Linked DNA regions of Desulfofalx alkaliphila DSM 12257. Each later gene encodes a partner of the first gene's protein in a complex. Links are inferred from orthologs where the notes say so. Each region holds a gene or a part of one and is shown on either strand. Other genes may lie near its edges. The genes, in order: BR02_RS0104265 and acs.

Region 1 (10,150 bases):
TATTAAGTGAAGAACAGGTTGTTCTGCCCCGTGGAAATAAAACAGTTCCTACAAATGACAATATGCCACAGCATACAAAGAAATCTTCTTCTCCACCCGGTGACCAAAAGACCCTGCTGATAAAACGGACCTTACGCTCCGGGCAGAGTATCCAATATGACGGACATGTTGTGGTCATGGGAGATGTGCATGCAGGTGCTGAAATAATTGCCACAGGATATATATTGGTCATAGGTCGCTGCAGCGGTGTTGTCCATGCAGGGGTTTCCGGTGATTTAAATGCCCAAGTAATTGCAGGTAAGCTATGCCCCACTCAACTACGGATTGGTTCAGCCATAGTTACTTCACCGGAAGAGGAGCCTCAATATCCTGAAGTTGCAAAACTGAAAAATGGGCAAATCATCGTAGAAAGAATAAAGGGCTAGTTTCAGCCCTTTATTTATTTTTTCCGGTCATGTTTGTTACTTAGAAAAACTGCTTTGCTGAAAGTAGCCCGGCAATTGATTTGCAATCTTTAATTTCTCCTTTATATATCATTTTTATGGCCTCATCCAATGGATATTTTTCTACTTTTACAAACTCATCCTCATCCAACTTTTGACCGCGATAAGTCATTTTACGGGCAATGTACAGGTGTAAAATTTCATCACAAAACCCCGGACTACTGTATGTACTAAACATAAGTTTAATATCATCGGCCTCCATACCCGTTTCTTCTAACAATTCCCTCTTCACACATTGTTCAGGTCTTTCCCCTGCATCCAGTTTGCCTGCCGGTATTTCTAATATTACCTCTTTCAGCGGATGACGGTATTGACGTACCAGTAAAACCTCCCCTGCATCTGTTATTGGCACAACAGCCACTGCCCCGGAATGTTCTACCACTTCTCTGGAGGCAATTTTACCGTTGGGAAGCTCCACTGAGTCCACTCGTAAATTTACAACCTTACCTTTATGCAAGATCTGAGACGAAATTGTTTTTTCTATCAGTTTCAATAGAACCCCACCTTCCATATTTTACACTTGTATTATACACCATTGTTAGAATATTAATTAGAAGGATTTAATAATAGTTTTGTAGAAGAAATTATATAATATGGAAAAATAATGCATTGTTACTTCATGCGAAAGGAAGAAAACAGTGGCAACAAAGGTAGGTATTCCACAATCGCTATTTTATTATATGTATTATCCTATGGCTAAAACTTTTTTTAGCGAACTGGGCGTAAGGGTTCTAACCTCCGGCAAAACTTCCAGAGAGATTATTGATGCCGGGGTTCGCGAGGCACTGGCAGATGCATGTGTTCCTATAAAAGTGTTCTTTGGACATGTTCAAACCTTGAAAAATAAGGTTGATTTTTTATTTATTCCCAGAGTTGTGTGTTTAAACGGTAAAAGTATTTATTGCCCAAAATTTTTAGGGCTACCGGATATGATTAATCACGCCTTGGACGGTTTGCCAAAGGTTATTGACACCAGAATTGATGTTCGCAGCTCCCGTTTTGCTGTCTGGCGAGCTTTTAGTGTTATTGGCAGTCACTTCTCAGATAGCAAAACTAAAATATTATTGGCATATCTAAAAGCTCTAAGAGTGCATAAAAAATATAAAAAACTGCAACACCAAGGTCTTCCTCCGGAAAAAGCAATTTCAGCAATTCTAATGGGTAAAAAAGAGATTGCTGCCCACCATAAAGATTACCACTTAAGGTTTGCTGTCCTTGGATACCCTTATGCTGTTCATGACAGTTACATAAGTATAAACATTCTTGAAAAGTTAAACCGATTAGGGGTTAAAGTTATTACTGTTGAGCAAGTACCGATTAGTCAGTTAAATAAACAAAATAATAAAATACCCAAAAATATGTTTTGGACTTTTAGCGATATGGTACTGAAATCGGCTTTTCACTTTTTTGAGAATGGTAAGGTAGACGGTATTATTCATCTCACAGCCTTTGGCTGTGGACCTGATTCTATGGTAGACAAATATATGGAGCTTGAATCTAAAAAGCATACCCACATACCTTTTATGACTGTTACCATCGATGAACACAGCGGCGAAGCAGGAATATTTACTCGTTTAGAAGCCTTTGTAGATATGGTTAAACGCAGAAAAGAGGCGATGAAAAATGCCTAAAATAACTTTCCCTCATATGGGTCATTCACATATAGCCTTTAAGATGCTTTTGGAAGAAATGGGCAATGAAGTTATTGTGCCCCCTCGCCCCAGTAAGAAAACACTGGATTTAGGGGTAAAGTATGCGCCGGAATTTGCATGCTTGCCCTATAAAATATTACTGGGAACATATCTTGAAACCATTGAAAAGGGTATGGATACCATTGTCACCTCTGGAGGCTATGGTCCTTGTAGAGCCGGGCACTATGCACATCTACACCAATGTATTATACAGGATTTGGGCCACCCTGTAGATTTAATTTGCTTTGAATCCCCTAAAGAGCATCCACTTAATTTTATACGTAATGTTAGAAAACTTAATCAAGCCCGTTTATCTTACCTGGCAATTTACAAGGCAATAAAAAGGGGTTGGCATAAATTAAAAGCCTTGGATAAAATGGAACAACTAAGTCACAAAATTCGACCCAGAGAGTTAAAATGCGGCTCTGCCACCAGAGTTTATAAGCAGGCACAAGGCTGGCTAGATGAAGCACGCACCCACGATGAAATAGCAGAGGCTGAGGCAGCAGGCATTAAAGCCTTTAAAGAAATTCCCATCGACCCAAACCGTCAAATACTTAAGGTTGGCTTAGTGGGAGAAATCTATGTGCTTTTAGAACCTGCCAGCAACTTAGAGATTGAAGAAACGTTAGGAAATATGGGCGTTGAGGTTGAGCGTTCAATGTATCTAACGGGTTGGACCAAGGATAATTTAGGAAGTGGTACCGAAGAATTAGTTTCTGTCACCGAGGCAGCCCAACCTTATTTACCGGAGTTAATCGGCGGGCATGGCCGTGACACAGTTGGGCATACCGTCTTATATGCTAAGAGGGGCTTTGATGGTGTTATACAGTTAGCCCCATTTACATGTATACCTGAGATTGTTGCCAGAACAATTTTACCCAAAGTCAGCAAAATGCATAACATACCTGTACTGACCTTTTTCTTGGATGAGCAAACCGGTAAGGCCGGTATGGCTACCCGTCTGGAAGCATTTGTAGATTTACTAAGACGCAAACACCGGCAAAATTCTTTTCATTTATCTACCGCCACTTGATGATAAGGAAGGATATACAAATGAATGCATATCTAGGTATAGATGTAGGTTCTGTCAGTACTAATATTGTGGCCATTGACGGTGATGGCCAAGTACTTGTCAATATCTATTTGCGTACCAGGGGTCGTCCCATTGAAGTACTTCAGCATGGCCTAAAGGAAGCGGCATCTAAATTAGGCGAGAAGGTAAAAATTGCCGGTGCCGGAACAACCGGCAGCGGACGTTATCTGGCTGGAGTAATGCTGGGAGCGGATATTATTAAGAATGAGATTACCGCCCACGCTGTAGCAGCATCGGTAATGGTGCCAGACGTTCAAACGGTATTAGAAATAGGTGGACAGGATTCAAAAATTATTATTCTTCGAAACGGAATAGTTACAGACTTTGCCATGAACACCGTTTGTGCTGCAGGCACGGGTTCCTTTTTAGATCAGCAGGCATCACGCTTAAATATACCCATTTCCGATTTCGGTTCATTGGCCTTGGAATCATCTTTACAGGTGAGAATCGCCGGTAGATGTACGGTATTTGCCGAATCAGATATGATTCACAAACAACAGATGGGACATCGATTGCCGGATATCATCAATGGGCTTTGTGAAGCATTGGTGCGAAACTATTTAAATAACGTTGGCAAAGGACTGGAGATACTACCTCCGGTGGTTTTCCAAGGTGGTGTTGCTGCCAACGTAGGCATAAAAGCTGCCTTTGAGCGGGAACTGGGCTTGCCGGTAATAATACCTAAACATTTTGATGTTATGGGCGCAATAGGTGCAGCCCTGTTAGCCAAAGAAGAAACCGATCGTACGGGAAAAACAAATTTCAAAGGCTTTGCCATTACAAACCTGGCCTATCAAACCAGCAGCTTTGAGTGTGACGGCTGCTCCAATGCCTGTGAAGTTGTAGAAATACATGAACAGGATAAAGTTATCGGCAGGTGGGGAAACCGTTGCCACCGTTGGGATATGGTGGAAAGTTAACCGTTTATGAACCATGGTTCATAAACGGTTAATTCTTATTTAGGAACAGTGAAAGTAAATTGACTGCCTTTGCCCAACTCACTGTCTACCCATATGTTACCTTTGTGCAGCTCAATAATTCTTTTACTGATGGCTAATCCCAGCCCTGTACCTGCCCCTCCCCTGGTTCTGGATTTATCTGCCTTATAAAATCGCTCCCATATTAAAGGTATATCTTCTTTAGCAATACCTGGCCCGGTATCAGAAACAGTTATCGAAATCTCAGCTTGGAGATCTTGAACTGTTACAGATACCTGGCCACCTTCACCGCTTACCCGTAAAGCGTTATCTAAAAGATTTGTTAACACCTGGGCCAGCCTGTCTTTATCTGCTTTTACATCCGGTAAATTCTCAGGAATATCATATTGCAATGATACATTTTTTTCTTCAAACAGTGGTTTAAACCTTTCGATTAAATGAACCGTCAATTGTGCAATATTCACAGTTGAAAAATTAGTTTTTAGCTGGCCTGTTTCAAGTCTTCTCATATCCAGCAGTTCATCCACTAGTCTGCGCATTCTCATTAGTTCTTCGTGCACATAGGTTAAGTACTGCTGACGCTGAGATTCATCTTTTGCCATTCCATCCCGCAATGCTTCAGTATATCCTTGAATGATAGTTAAGGGGGTTCTTAACTCATGGGATATACTGGCAACAAAATCCCTGCGATTGTTATCTATTTGTTCCAGGGTTTTAACTTTTTCAGCCAACCGGGCAGACAATTCATTAAAAGATTGGGCCAGCATACCTATTTCATCGCTACTTGTCACCTCTACCCTGCTGTTATAATTGCCTTCTACCATATCTTTGGTTGCCTTGTTAATTTCCAATAGTGGTTTAACCAGTGATCTGGACAAAACTAGACTTAATACAGTTGCTAACAAGACTCCCAATACTGCTGTGTACAGCGAAACATTTTGAAATGCCCTAACCCGGGAGCTTATAGCCGGTATTGGTGCTTGCAACAGTATTGCACCGGTTATTAGCTCCTTATCATAAATAGGAACTCCCACTGTCAAAACTTCAGTATTTGCCAGCTGAGACTGCCCCCTTGCAGCAACTGTCTCTCCTTGTAATACCTGATCTATATTTATTTCAATCCCATACTGGGTATTATCGCCGGCTATGTGAGTATTATTACCCATCATATGACCACGACCATGCCCATGGCCATGACCTTGCCTGCCGTATCTGTCCGGTCCTTGCGTATAAAGTATATCACCTTCACTGTTCAATACTATTACATAGGCACCCAAGGCACTGGCTGTATTCCACATCATGCTTTGCATAACAGTGGAATCATGGAAGTCGGTTACAGATTCGGAAAGTCCTTGGGCAGCGGTTATTAGTTGTTCGGTGTGCTGCCTATAATAGGTGCGTTCAAGTAAAAAAGTCTGTATTAAAACAGAACTTCCTAATACCACCAAAACCAGCAGCACCATAACAACCCAAAGTTTAATAACAATACTTCTACTAATCATTTACCTACCTCGAACTTATAACCAACACCCCAAACAGTATGAATATACTGACAATCACCGCAATGTTTATTTAGTTTATCTCGCAAGCGATTTACATGGGTGTCCACTGTACGCAAATCACCATAATAGTCGTAATCCCAAACATGCCGGAGCAACTGCTCCCGGGAAAAAACCTTGCCAGGATACTGGGCTATAAAATATAGCAAATCAAACTCCTTTGGAGTTAAATTAATTTCCACCTCTTTTATGGCAACTGCCCTTGCATCGGCATCTATTATCAGTCCGTCATATCTAAGCACCCTAGTATTTTTATTAATTGAAGAAGCTGTTGACCTTCTTAGTACCGCCTTCACCCTTGCCACCACTTCCCTTGGACTGAAAGGCTTTACGATATAATCATCTGCACCCATCTCCAAACCCAAAACCTTATCAAATTCATCCCCCTTGGCGGTTAAAATTATAACCGGTATCTGGGAGGTCTGCCTGATCTTTCGACACACATCTAGGCCATCTATTCCCGGCATCATTAAGTCCAAAATAACTAAGTTATAATTATATTCATTAATCATATCCAAGGCTTGCTGACCGCCAGAAGCCTGACTGGTTAAAAAACCTGCTTCCCTTAAGTACATAGATAACAAATCTCTAATCTTTTCCTCATCATCTACTATTAAAATATGTTTTTGGCTTAAATCCATAGCTAATAACCCCTCATCGGCTTTTGATATATTTTATATAATATTAAATATACTGTAAAGTTCACGGCCTTTTACGCCAGATAAAAGCCTTGGAATGTCATTCCAAGGCTTTCACTAATACCCAGAGATAAAACTTGATATTTTTAAAGCGATTCTAACCGGCAAGGGTTTTAATTTATTCTCTAATTTCTTTTTAGCTTCTATTGCCTGATCCAACTCCTGCTGTAACAAGCGGACTGTCTTTTGTAATTGCTCACTTGTTTCCAGGGCTTCCTTCAGATCATTGGACATATCGTTGATATCCTGATAGAGTCTGCGCTCTTCATAGTCGCTGTTTTCCTTATACCGTTCTAATTTTTCTTTTAATTCTACAATTTCAGTTTGCAGCTCTGCAATACGGGTGGTATAGTGATCCTTAAGTTCCGCAATTTTTGCTTTACTTTCACGATCTTTCTCTTTATACTGCTGTAGTTTAGCAAACATTATTTCCAAACTGGACTGATTCTTTTCGTTAATCTTTTGCAAACTATGTATTTTCATATCCCTTTCCTTGGTACGGTTAACCCAAAGGCGGCATTGATGGAGTATGCTGTTAGCCTTAGCTTCAAGCTTTGCCAACTGCTCCCGGTAACGCAAAATTTCTTTCTTGCGCATGGAAAGAAGTAAATCTTTTTCTGATAACTGTGTTGCTAAATGGTGGTATTGGTCCATTATTGATACCCTTTCCGCCAGTGCCGCCGCAGCTTCCCGCTGTGCTTTAGACACCTCACTTAGTTGCCTTTCTAAATTACCAAGTTTAATCTTCCACCGTTCCCGATCATACTGCCACCTTTGTTTTTGTCGCCGTAAAATACCCAGGTAGCGCTCCATTAAAATATCATTGAAGGCATGCAATTTTTTATCATATGTATACATATTAGTATCTACTAACTCAAAGTAAGCAAACTTTTTTAAGTTTTGTTTTATTGCATCCAATGTACAAGGACGCCACTCTTTAACGGTATGATACACATCCTCTGGAGATACACCGCCTGGATGCATTTTTAACACTTTTATTATTAAATGTTTTAAAGAATATATTTCAGGCTCAATGTTCCATTGGGTTAACCCCCAATTACCATTTTCCATTTGTACAAACCTTCCATCGGTAACTAATGCAGCTTCTTCAGTAAGTTTTTGAATTTTTCTTTTTTTTGTACCTGTACCTTTGGTCACCTCACGCAATGACATGGGTTCTTTTTTTTTAATAAGTGTTTTATAAAATTTATCATTTTCCTCATTACCTTTAGATTCAAGATACCATAAACCATGGCTATCAGAGTAAAAACATGGATTTTGATTTAGACACAGGGTCACTTTCTCTATCACCTGGGTTGGAGTGTAATCCTTAAGCATTTTCAAATGTACATAGCGAGCTGTATCATTAACCGGCAACCCTTCACAAAAATACAAGGTCTTTTTTATGACATCGGTTAAGGAACTTAGATTACTGCTGGACAATTTTAATCACCTTCCTAAATCTGAATATATGTACAATTTCCATTTTTAACCTATAATTATATTCACTGGAAATAGCCATATCCCTGCTTAAACAATGTAAATTTTTTACAGATATTTCCTACAGTTTTTTACAATTTGCTTAGCCAGAATAGAGAAATAGAGCTTTGCTGCCCATTGCGGTAAAAGATGCCCCCAGGCAACAGGCCCCGCAGGCCAGATCATCCGGTAAATAAGATAAGAAATAAATTATTTGTCTTGTAATTTTAGTGACAATTGGCATATAATGAATAGTAAGTGGTAGTTTTTACAGTCCAAAGAGTAATATTTGCACCCCAGTGGAAAAAGCGTCATTATAAGTGAATTGATTCACGAAAGGGTGATGGGGGATGAGTATGGCTATTTATGATCCTGATGAGAAAACATTAAACCAAAAAGATATACAGGTTGTTAAAGGCTTAATCTTTACACCACAGGGTTCAATACATCTAGAGGGACCTGTATCGGCAAGTTATCTATCCCGTCTCACTATTAATGAAGATTTAAATAATTTCCGACCGGCAAAGCGCCAAAAGGAGTCATTAATTAAAATTACGGACATACCAAACGGAAGAGTTTTTATCGCTCGGCATAACAATGAAATTATAGGGTATGTGACTTTTCATCATCCAGACGAATATAGTCGCTGGCATAAACACCCCTGGGTTTTAGAGTTGGGTGCTATTGAAATTACAAAAAGCTGGCGAAAATATCGAGTTGCTCACCACTTACTAAAAGAAGCTATTATTAACAATGGCTTTGCAGAGGATTTTATTATCATTACAATTGAATACTGTTGGCATTGGGATTTGCGCGGTAGCAATTTAACAATGTGGGATTATCAACGAATGTTGACTAAACTTTTTAGCAGTGTGGGTCTAAGAAAGCGGGCCACCGATGATCCTGATATACTGGAGCATCCGGCCAATGTTTTGATGGTTAGAATTGGAAAAAATGTGCCAAAGGAAGCTATTCAGCGCTTTGAAGAGCTTACTTTTAGAAGTAGATATACTTAAATTAATAAGGGCGGGTTAACCCCGCCCATTTTTATTTAACCGGCCGTGTCAAGAATAAATCCTTGACCGCTAAATTAAAAATTGTAGTTGGGAGCTTCTTTAGTAATGTTTACACCGTGGGGGTGGCTTTCTTTTAACGAGGCGCCGGTTATTCGGACAAATTTAGTTTTAGTCTGTAAATCATTAATATTTTTACATCCACAATAACCCATTCCTGCCCTTAAGCCGCCCATCAACTGAAACACAGTATCAGAAAGTGTTCCCTTATAGGGTACCCTACCCTCTACTCCCTCCGGTACCAATTTCAATGCATTGTCTTGGAAATAACGATCCTTACTACCCTTTTTCATTGCTCCCAATGAGCCCATGCCGCGATAAACTTTGTAGCTGCGACCTTGATATATTTCTATTTCCCCGGGACTTTCCTCTGTGCCGGCCAATATACTACCTAGCATTACCACATTTCCTCCGGCAGCAATGGCCTTGGTAATATCTCCGGAATATTTAACTCCTCCGTCAGCTATAATTGGGATCTTATATTTTTTAGCTTCCATAGCACAGTCGTAAATTGCCGTAACTTGTGGAACCCCTACACCGGTTACCACCCTGGTGGTACATATAGAACCGGGTCCAATACCAACCTTTACCGCATCGGCACCGGCTTCTATAAGTTTTTTAGTGGCTTCTGCCGTGGCCACATTGCCCGCAATAACATCTATTTCCGGATAATTCTGTTTTATGTATTTTACTGTTTCGATAACATATTTAGAATGTCCGTGGGCAGTATCTACTACAATAACGTCAACCTTAGCCTTAACTAATGCACTCAACCGCTCTTCTGTTTCTGCGGATACTCCCACAGCAGCCGCCACCAGCAGTCGGCCTCGACTGTCCTTAGCTGAATGAGGGAACTGTCTTGCTTTTTCAATGTCTTTAATTGTAATTAAGCCTTTTAATACGTAATTATCATCGACTATGGGCAGTTTTTCTACCTTATACTGCTGCAATATATCTTGAGCTTCTACCAAGGTGGTGCCAACCGGTGCAGTTACTAGGTTGTCCTTGGTCATTACATTACCTATCGGTTGGTTATAGTCCTTAATAAATCTTAAATCCCTATTGGTCAGTATACCCACCAGTTTGCCGTCTTCTTGGGTGATGGGTACGCCG
Region 2 (10,150 bases), on another replicon or contig:
GGGCAGTTAAAATCTTGTTTTTTCTCTACTATTTTCAGCCTGCCGGAAGCAATAACCTCCTTGGTGGCATTGGTAATAATAGATCCACCGGGTGGATGCCGCTCACAACCGGCACCAATAAAAGATAACACCTGCTGGCGGTCAGTCAATGCCACCGCCGGCACATCACTGATCTCCTGAATAATTTCCGCTGTCTGTTGGGCTGTTTCCTGATTTAGGCCCCGGCGTAAAAAAGGCAAGGTGACGTTAGCAATCTGCAAACTGCGATCGAAGGATTTGGAATCTATCCTAACCCGTGATAAGCGGTTAAAGTGGGGATAAAGTATCACCAAATACACTAATAGGGCATTGCCCAACACTATAATTAAAGTCAGCTCCCAACGCCGGGTAACTATCAGTGCCACTGCCAGCATAATCAGTTGCATCATTAAAAATATCCAAAATATTTCCTTTGGCACCTTGTTTTTAAACTGCAAAAATATACCCTCCGTTATATATATTAAGAAACAGACACAATTTTCTCAATTTTACTATTCTACATTAAAAACTATTTTCCTTTACATAATAATAAAGCGGCATATGTATACACTGCCCGATAGTTAGAAAATCCGAGGCTTAGCCTCGGATTTTCCTATACAGTTAAGACTTGTGGTTTTATTCTGCATATTTTTCTTTTAGACCGGACACCACGTCTGGGTTAGCCAGGGCGGAGGTGTCACCCAATGCACGGCCCTCTGCAATGTCCCGCAACAGCCTTCTCATAATTTTTCCACTGCGGGTTTTAGGCAGTTCCGCTGTGAAGAAGATATCGTCGGGTCGGGCCAAACCACCTATTTTTTTAGCCACATAGGCCTTTAACTCGTTAACCAGTTGTTCATCATAGGTAACATTATCCTTTAGGGTAACAAAGGCCGAAACCGCCTGCCCCTTCAGTTGGTGATCCTTACCTATTACCGCTGCTTCAGCCACCGCAGGGTGCTCAACCAGGGCACTTTCTACTTCCATGGTGCCAATGCGGTGACCGGATACGTTAATTACGTCGTCCACACGACCCATTATCCAAATATAACCGTCTTTATCCCGTCTGGCACCGTCCCCTGTGAAATAAACTCCCTCAAAACGGCTCCAGTACTGATCTATATAACGCTGTGGGTCATTATAAACGGTGCGGAGCATGGCGGGCCAAGGCTTTTTAATTACCAAAAAGCCGCTTTGGCCGTTGGGCACCGAAAATCCCTGGGCATCCACAACGTCCACCTCAATACCGGGAAGCGGCAGCGTTGCCGAACCCGGCTTGGCTGGCGTAATGCCCGGCAGGGGACTAATCAGTATTTGACCGGTTTCGGTCTGCCACCAGGTGTCCACAATGGGGCAGCGTCCGCCGCCGATATTTTTATGATACCACATCCAGGCTTCCGGGTTGATGGGCTCGCCCACAGAACCTAAAAGCCTTAAACTGGATAAATCACGGCCTGCCGGCCACTCTTCTCCCCACTTCATAAATAATCTAATGGCAGTGGGTGCAGTGTAAAGTATTGTTATGGCATACTTTTCTACAACGGCCCAAAAACGATCCTGGGCAGGAAAATCCGGTGATCCCTCATACATCACTGTGGTTGCACCGTTGGACAGCGGTCCGTAAACAATATAGCTGTGTCCGGTAATCCAACCGATATCTGCGGTACACCAGTAAATATCGTTTTCTTTTATATCAAACACATATCTATAGGTGGAGCTGGCGCCCACCAAGTAACCGCCGGTACTATGTACCACCCCTTTAGGTTTTCCAGTGGTGCCGCTGGTATATAGTATAAAAAGCATATCCTCTGCATCCATCGGCTCGGCGGGGCATCCAATGGGTGCATTTTCCATCAGCTGGTGGTACCACAGGTCTCTGCCCTCCACCATATTTACCTCACCGCCGGTGCGCTTAACCACAATTACCTTTTCAACATTGGGGCAAGAATCCAAGGCAGTATCTACATTCTTTTTCAAAGGTAATTGCTTACCGCGGCGGTAGCCGCCATCGGTGGTAATCACTATTTTGGCTCCGGCATCGTTGACCCTGTCCCTTATGGATTCCGGCGCATAACCGCCGAAAACAACACTGTGCACCGCTCCGATACGTGCACAGGCCAGCATTGCAATGGGCAGCTCGGGTATCATAGGCATGTACATACATACACGGTCGCCTTTCTTTACCCCTAAGTCCTTTAGCACGTTGGCAAATTTAGTTACCTCACGGTATAGATCCTGGTAGGTTAAAATCCGCGAGTCGCCGGGTTCACCTTCAAATATAATGGCCGCCTTGTTTTTGCGTTCTTTTAGGTGGCGGTCAATACAGTTATAGGATACATTTATTTTCCCACCGGTAAACCATTTAGCAAAGGGATGGTTCCACTCCAATATCTGATCCCACTTGTTGAACCAGTCAAGCCTTTCCGCTTCCTGGGCCCAGTAATTTAAATAATCTTCACTGGCATCTTGATATATACGGGCATCGGTTATATTTGCTTGTTCTACAAATTCCGAACTGGGGTTAAATACCCTCTCCTCAAAGAAGGCCTCCAGCAAATTTGCATCTGTTGCTTTAGCATTCATTGTATTTGCCTCCTTAAAAATAATCAATGTGTTATACAATATAATACACAGTAAAACACATTTGCGTAATAAATCGCCGCTGAATTAACTTATTTGGCCCCCCAATGACAATTAATCTTGTGTATACCTGTATACACCCATTTACAAGCAAATAATAACCATTCGGGCCCGTATAGAACCATTTGGCTGAAATGATAGGCGAACAAGCCTGCTGTGATCCGGATAATGAAAAAAGGACGCCTTTAGCGTCCTCAGTTAGCTGCCCGGTATTCCTTCAGCAATCTATCAAATATGGCTTGTACCGGTAATATGTCTTTTATTTTATAAACATTTTGCCCGGCAAAAACAACCCCTTGATGCACCATGCCGTCCCTTGTGTTGGTGAGGGCCTTTAAAATACAATACTCCTGGGAACAGTTTTTTAAACAAGCAAAGCATTCTTCAGGTTCCGGTGCTTGGCCCCTTTGTATGTTGTTATAAAACTCATTTTTCAATGCCCTGCCAGGCATGCCTACCGGGCTTTTTATCAAGACCACATCATCTTTACTTGCATTAAGGTACATTTGTTTGAACTCGTCTGCAACCGAACACTCTTCGCTGAGCACAAAGCGGGTGGCCATTTGCACACCGCTGGCCCCCAGTTTAACCATATCGGCCATATCTTGTCCCGTTACTATTCCCCCGGCAGCAATTACCGGTATCTTAACCGCCTTTACAACTTCAGGCACCACTTCTTTTACCGACAGATCTGTGCCCAAATGCCCGCCGGCCTCGGTGCCCTCGGCCACCACAGCGGCGGCCCCGTATCTCTCAGCAACCCTGGCAGCCTTGGCCGATGATACAATGGATACGATTGGCACCCCGGACTCTTTGGCCCAGCGGAAGATATCACGGGAAAAACCGGCACCGGTAAATATAAGATCAATGGCTGCCTCAATGGCAGCTTGCACCAGCTGGGCAAACTGGGCAGAGGCATACATGACGTTAACACCAATTATTCCCCCATTGGCAAGGGCACGGGCCTTCTTTATTTCGCTCTTTAACTCATGGGCATCCATCCCGGTGGCCCCAATCACACCAATGCCCCCGGCCCTGGCCACCGCCCCGGCCAAGGAAGATGTGGACACTCGCACCGCCATGCCACCCTGTACTATAGGATATTTAGGCGCCAAAGGTCCAATACGCAGCTCCGGCAAATTCAATAAAGTTCCCTCCAAAACAATCGATAATATGCTAATATTAACAGTTAATCATAATAAACAACAATTTTCAACTATTATTATAACCAAATTGGCAAATTGCTAAATAAAAAAGGCGCTTGGTACAGGCGCCTTAGTAATGTAGAAAAATATAACTTATTTTCTTCCCAATACATGTACCCAGCCATATTTATCTTCGGCCCTGCCATACTGTATATCCACCAGTCCATTATAAAGGGTGCGGGTTATTTGGCCAACCTCATTGTTATTTACAACATAGTTCTTGTCTTTATAGTACAGTGAACCCACCGGGGAAATCACAGCCGCCGTGCCGGAACCAAATACCTCTTTAATTCTACCCTCTGTTATGCCTTCGATGGCTTCATCTATGGTGATGGGGCTTTCTTCCACTTGGTATCCTAAATCCCTGGCCATTTCAATGATGGATGCCCTGGTAATGCCGGGCAAGATCGATCCGGTCAGCGGTGGGGTAACAAGCTTGTCTTGGTATACAAAAAAGATGTTCATTGCGCCAACTTCTTCAATGTATCTTTGCTCTTTGGCATCCAGCCACAGTACCTGGGAAAAACCTTTTTCCTGGGCCTTTAAACCGGCCATTAAGCTGGCAGCATAGTTTCCGCCGGTTTTTACATCACCTACACCGCCTACCACCGCCCTGACCAGCTTGTCTTCCACATAAATGCTCACCGGGTTAAAGCCTGCCTTAAAGTAAGGCCCCACCGGTGAAAGAATGATATAAAACAAGTATTCAGCCGACGGATTTACCCCTAAAAAGGGCTCTACCCCCAGCAGGGTGGGACGTATATAAAGTGACGTACCCGGGGCATCGGGTATCCAGCGCCTTTCCATCAGCACCAACTCTTTCATGCCTTGGAGGAAATATTCTTCGGGAATCTCCGGCATACATAGTCGCTTAGCACTGCGGTTCATACGGCGGGCGTTTTGCTCCGGCCGAAACATTAGCACCTTGCCGTCTTCTGAAAGGTAGGCCTTTAGCCCCTCAAAAATTTCCTGGGAATAGTGGAGCACACAGGCCGCCGGATCTAAAGAAAAGGGCTTATATTTTTCAATTTTCGCATCATGCCAGCCCTTATCTTTGCTATACTTCATGGTAAACATGCGGTCAGTAAAAATACTGCCAAAACCCAGCTGCTTTGGATCGGTAAATAAGGGTTTTAATTGTTCTTCTTCAATTGGTTCGACGTAGATGTCCATTTAATTTCACTCCTAATATATTATAGGTTTATATATTCCGATAAGTTATTAGTATTCTACAGAATAAGCAAATGTTCCTTCAGGTGTCAGAGGTATTTTTGTACTATTTTTATAATTTGCCTGTCCAAAATACTGACACACCTATTTGCTTGTGCAATACGGCAGGGTTGTAAGTTAGTATAACCATGGGTTATGATATTGACTGCCAGATTATTTTAAATAAAGAAGGGGAAGTAATGAGCAGGGTGTTTTTTTTAGACTTTGACGGCACTGTAACAAAAGAAGACGTGGTGGCATCCATGGTGGTTAAGTTCAGCCGCAATGATGGCTGGAAGGAGTTAAACCGCCGCTGGCAAAGGGGGGAGCTCTCCACCAAAGATTGTGCAGAGCAAACCTTTGCCTTGTTTGACGCCACCCTTGATGACCTTTATCCCTTTCTTAACACCATCGAGCTCGACGACTATTTTGTGGATTTTGTGGCACTGTGCAAAGCAAATAATTATCCCCTATACATTATCAGTGACGGCTACCGCCTGTTGATTGATTATATACTGCAAAGGCATGGCTTAACCGACCTGCCTGTATTTGCCAATAAAATGTTGTGCGAGGCTGACCGGTTTTCTATTGAATGTACTCACTTTAATCCCCGCTGCGGCAAGTGTGGCACCTGTAAAAAAGTATTGTACAAGCGGCTTAAAAAACAAGGGCATCAAAACATTTATGTGGGGGACTCATATTCAGATATGTGTGTTTGCCATTATGCCGATGTGGTTTTTGCCAAGGATGCTTTGTTAAAGTACTGCCGGCAAAATAAGGTACCCGCCATACCCTATACCACTTTTAAAGATCTTATCGATTGGGTAAACAAGGAGAGTTTTTAGCAGCCATTGGTAACCACTTTTTATGCCGGAGCATAGTGTATAAGAGCACAATTTAAGGAAGGTGATACCTTGTTGCATCCTCATGAATTTATTAAGAAAATCGCGCCGGCAGCCCAGGAACGGTACAAAAGAACAGGCATTTATGCCAGCTGCACCATTGCCCAGGCTGCCCTGGAAAGCGGTTGGGGTAAAACGGTACCGCAGGACATGAAGACAAAAAAATACAGCTATAATTTGTTTGGTATAAAGGGCGAAGGGCCGGCCGGTTATGTTGAGTGCCCCCACGAGGAATTTATTAAAGGTAAAAAGGTAAAGCAAATGGCTAAGTTCCGTTGTTACCACAATTATGAAGAATCTATCGCTGATAACGAGAGAATATTAATGTTGGACCGCTATAAGCCCTTTCGGGAGGCAGCCACCGCCGACGAGGCGGCCCACCAATTATATAAATGCGGCTACGCCACCGATCCCCGCTATGGGCAAAAGTTAATTTCCATTATGAAACAATACCGCCTGTATGATTATGATATTGATTAACCGCCCGGCTTGTCTTAATCCGGCTATAAAATCCACTCCCTTTCTTGCCAATCATCTCTGCCAGGCGTTAATTAGTTCTTTAATTCTTGGTATTGCCTGTTCGGCCGCCTCTTGGCCGGCCTCAATGTATTGTTTTGCTTCTTTGAAATTGTAACCGCTTAAGCCCGGTTTGCTGACTTTTACCAACACATCTGCCCACTGACCCTCTGCTTCCAGCACCTGTTTTTTCATAATCATATCCATGTAGTGCAGCACGGACATGTAGATATTTTTCGGCGGCCCGCTTTCAAAGGAAAAGTCGTTAACCGATACCGCTATCACTATGTCTGCCCCCATGGATTTGCATACGCTGGCCGGAACCATGTTTGCCGGGGCACCGTCCATCAGTGTACGCCCGTAAAGCTCCACCGGTTTAAAAATCACCGGTATGGCGGTGGATGCTCTTACCGCATCTGAAACCTTGCCGTAACTAAGCACCACCTCTTCCCCGGTATAGGCATCCGTGGCCACCGCCACAAATGGAATGTTAAGCTGGCAGAATTCTTTTTTTCCAATAACCCGCTCTAGGTACTGTCCCAATTTGATGTTATCCAGTAGCGATCTTTTGGGCCACAGTGGGCTGGCTATGCGAGACCAGCTCATGTTTTCCACTATTTTTTCCAGTTTCTCCGGTTCCACCCCTGCAGCTAAACAACTGCCCACCAGCGCCCCGGCGCTGGTGCCGGCAATCATGTCGATGGGTATGTTGTGTTTATACAGCACCTTGGCCACGCCAATGTGGGCCACACCCCTCACTGCACCTGCCCCCAATGCCAACCCAATTTTGGGCCGTTCTGTGGTTCTAATGGTTTGGGCCTTAAAAACAATATCCTGCTCACTTACCACCGGTTCCCTGGACAGTATCACCGCGCGCTCCACTATTTTAGCCAGCTGCTCAACATTGCCGTCCAGATAGCTGTAGCGGCACAGTTTATTTATGGCAGCGTCGGAAAAGTAGTATACCCGCAAGTTATGCTTTAAGGCATAGTGCTTTAGGAACATGGCTGCAAGTTGTGGTATATCCTCGCTCCGTTCCCTCAAGGTCGGCATCTCTATGTAGGTTACGTTGCCAACCAACTTCTTGCGAACTAAATCCACTGCGGCATTAACCCGGCGGCAGCTTAGAATAAACCGGGGCGGCTTTTGTTTTTTAGACTGGAGTTCTACCGCCTCAGCCAATTGGTAAGCCAGGTTATATGGCAGCAGCTCCGGCCGGTGAATAATCACAGTGCCGCCCTGGGCGGCATTAACTGTTTGCAGCAGGCTGCCGTGGTCCATTGCCTCCACTTCCACTAAAGGATCTAAACCACTGCCCTGCTGAATGTGCCGGGCTAAAAATCTTTTTCCCACACCCCTCTCACCTATTATCAACAAATGATGGCCGGATTCCTTATGAAACTCTGCTCTGTCTTTTATGGCCCGCATTGCTGCACTGTTACAAATTAATTGTTCCGGGTCCAAAAGCCCGTTATTTTGTTGACTAACAGATATGGGCTGACGGCCCTGCTTGAATATATTTATTTTTTGGCAGAGGGAATTAATAATATAGCTGTTGAATTCGGGAAGCTCCGCCGTTAGTTGTATTAAGGTATCTCTGGGGGCCCGGTATAGGTCCACCTCATTGGCTGCCACCGCAGAGTAGGGGTAAGGTTCCCCCGTCAGACATTCCACTTCCCCAAAACACTGGCCCTGGGAAAGGTATTTAATATGTATTTTTTCGGCTTCTTCATTTAACATTTCCACAGTGCCGGCTTTGATGACAAAAAAATAATTGGCCGACTGGTGCTGGTTAATGATTTTTTGCCCGGGCTGAAACTGCACAGCTTCCCCCACTTCGGCCATACGCTCCTGAAGTTTTGGAAAGGTATTCATTTAGATCACCTCATAAAAAATCATTCAACAAAAGAATGATATATCCTGCGAAAGAAGCATTGATTGAAAGGAATTAAGGGACCCAATAATTGGGCCCCTTCTAAAAATAAGTATTAAATTTTAACTTCCTAGTGTCCGTGATGGCCGCCGCAGCCGCATACCACCGGCTTAGTTTGTAAAGTACCGGCGGCATATGCCTCTGCCACCTCTACCACTTCACCGGCCGCACCATTAACAACTTTTACGCCCATCTGCTGCAGCGCTTCTAACATATGCCCGCCAATGCCGCCCATAATGGCCACGTCCACACCTTCATTTTTAATTAATCCGGCTAAGCCACCATGGTTATGCTGTAAGCCTTCCGCCGAAATAATCTTTTTGTCTACCACCTTGCCTTCTTCCAATTGCAAAATTGCAAACTCTCTGGTGGTCCCAAAGTGCGGGTTAATTTTTCCCTCTTTAATAGGCATAGCAATTTTCATGTTCTCTTCCTCCTAGCTTATGTTTTTTATAATACGCTCTACCCCATGCCACAGCTTCTTTATTTGCTCTTGTACAGCACCGTCAGGCAGTTCTGTCACCGGTTTTCCTTTAATCACTGCATCATGCATAAGTTTTTCATAGGGCAGGCGTGCCAAAACCGGTACCCCTAAGTTTTGGGCAACTTCTGCAATGGCATTACTATTATCTTCACTGAGATCGGCCTTGTTGATACACACCCCAAGGCGACAATCAAAATTGCCGGCCAAGTCACATATTCTTTTTAAATCATGTATACCCGACTGGGTGGGCTCAGTGACCACCAGGGCCAGGTCAGTCCCGGCCAGGGAAGATATTACAGGGCAACCTATACCGGGCGGGCCGTCGGTGAGAATCAGCGATGCCTTTTTCTCCTCTGCCAACTCTCTGGCAGCCTTTCGCACCTGGGCCACCAGTAGGCCGGAATTGCCCTCGGCCATGCCCAGTTTAGCATGCACAAAGGGCCCATAGGCGGTTTCCGAAATATACCAGTGACCGGAAAGATGATCAACCATTTCCACCGCCCCCCGGGGACATACATGATAGCACAATTTACAGCCCTCGCAGGCCAGTGTTTTTACACTGTAATCCACAATGGCATCAAATTTACACAGCTGTGCACAGGTGCCGCACCGATCACACCTTTCACTGTTAATTACCGCCTTTTGCGAACCGATAAATTCAGCGGTCTTATGTACCTTGGGCTTTAGCATTAGGTGCAAATTTGCGGCATCCACGTCACAATCACAAATTACAGCATTTGAAACCAATGTGGCCAAGGCCGCTGTAATGCTGGTTTTACCCGTGCCCCCTTTTCCGCTAACCACTGTGACTTCTTTCAAGGAGATGCACCTCCTCTGCAATGGCCTTGTATAGATTGTTAAATGCCTGCTGCCAGTGGGCTTCTTCATCCGCCGGCAGGGCTCCACGGGCGTAACTCTTGGCGATATCAACACTAAGGGGAATCCGCATTAATACCTTGATGCCATGCCGGCTGCAAAAGCCATCAATAAGATCACTGTCGGGACCGTCCCGATTAATGACCACCCCGCAGGGAACATTAAGCTCCTTCAACATTTCTAAAGCCAGCCTTAAATCGTTCAGGCCGAAGGGGGTTGGCTCTGTCACCAGCACACAATAATCTGACCCCTCCACCGCCTCCATGGCCGGGCAAGAGCTTCCCGGTGGCCCGTCAAGGATATTAACGGCATGGTCACTGCACCGGGCTTTAACAGCCTTAATCAGCGGCGGGCTGATGTGGCTGCC

Evidence for each region.
Region 2: the proteins of BR02_RS0104265 (region 1) and acs are in contact, whole or in part, in a cryo-EM structure (PDB 9G7F), measured with the Bacillus subtilis proteins. The link is inferred for Desulfofalx alkaliphila DSM 12257 from one-to-one orthologs.

The regions. Positions count from the first base shown.
Region 1 is NZ_JONT01000004.1:86,090-96,239, reverse strand. Bases 7,279-10,150 are described here. They hold BR02_RS0104265 (GNAT family N-acetyltransferase), read left to right. Parts: upstream 7,279-8,320; coding sequence 8,321-8,980; downstream 8,981-10,150. Other genes in these bases: guaB (IMP dehydrogenase), read right to left, coding at 9,055-10,150; BR02_RS0104270 (coiled-coil domain-containing protein), read right to left, coding at 7,279-7,823. Also shown: septum site-determining protein MinC, read left to right, coding at 1-425; BR02_RS0104300 (NUDIX hydrolase), read right to left, coding at 466-996; BR02_RS0104295 (acyl-CoA dehydratase activase-related protein), read left to right, coding at 1,142-2,134; BR02_RS0104290 (acyl-CoA dehydratase activase-related protein), read left to right, coding at 2,151-3,230; BR02_RS0104285 (acyl-CoA dehydratase activase), read left to right, coding at 3,251-4,210; BR02_RS0104280 (sensor histidine kinase), read right to left, coding at 4,246-5,730; BR02_RS0104275 (response regulator transcription factor), read right to left, coding at 5,727-6,428; more of BR02_RS0104270, read right to left, coding at 6,543-7,278. UniProt on the Bacillus subtilis protein: Part of the acuABC operon, which is possibly involved in the breakdown of acetoin and butanediol. Acts as an acetyltransferase inactivating acetyl-CoA synthetase AcsA via acetylation at a Lys residue.
Region 2 is NZ_JONT01000012.1:39,445-49,594, reverse strand. The notes cover bases 129-3,000. They hold acs (acetate--CoA ligase), read right to left. Parts: upstream 2,602-3,000; coding sequence 655-2,601; downstream 129-654. Other genes in these bases: BR02_RS0107915 (NAD(P)H-dependent flavin oxidoreductase), read right to left, coding at 2,853-3,000; BR02_RS0107925 (histidine kinase), read right to left, coding at 129-413. Also shown: more of BR02_RS0107925, read right to left, coding at 1-128; more of BR02_RS0107915, read right to left, coding at 3,001-3,803; BR02_RS0107910 (branched-chain amino acid aminotransferase), read right to left, coding at 3,957-5,036; BR02_RS0107905 (MtnX-like HAD-IB family phosphatase), read left to right, coding at 5,222-5,917; BR02_RS0107900 (glycoside hydrolase family 73 protein), read left to right, coding at 5,987-6,454; BR02_RS14800 (patatin-like phospholipase family protein), read right to left, coding at 6,506-8,365; BR02_RS0107890 (NifB/NifX family molybdenum-iron cluster-binding protein), read right to left, coding at 8,494-8,847; BR02_RS0107885 (nucleotide-binding protein), read right to left, coding at 8,860-9,726; BR02_RS0107880 (nucleotide-binding protein), read right to left, coding at 9,704-10,150. UniProt on the Bacillus subtilis protein: Catalyzes the conversion of acetate into acetyl-CoA (AcCoA), an essential intermediate at the junction of anabolic and catabolic pathways. AcsA undergoes a two-step reaction.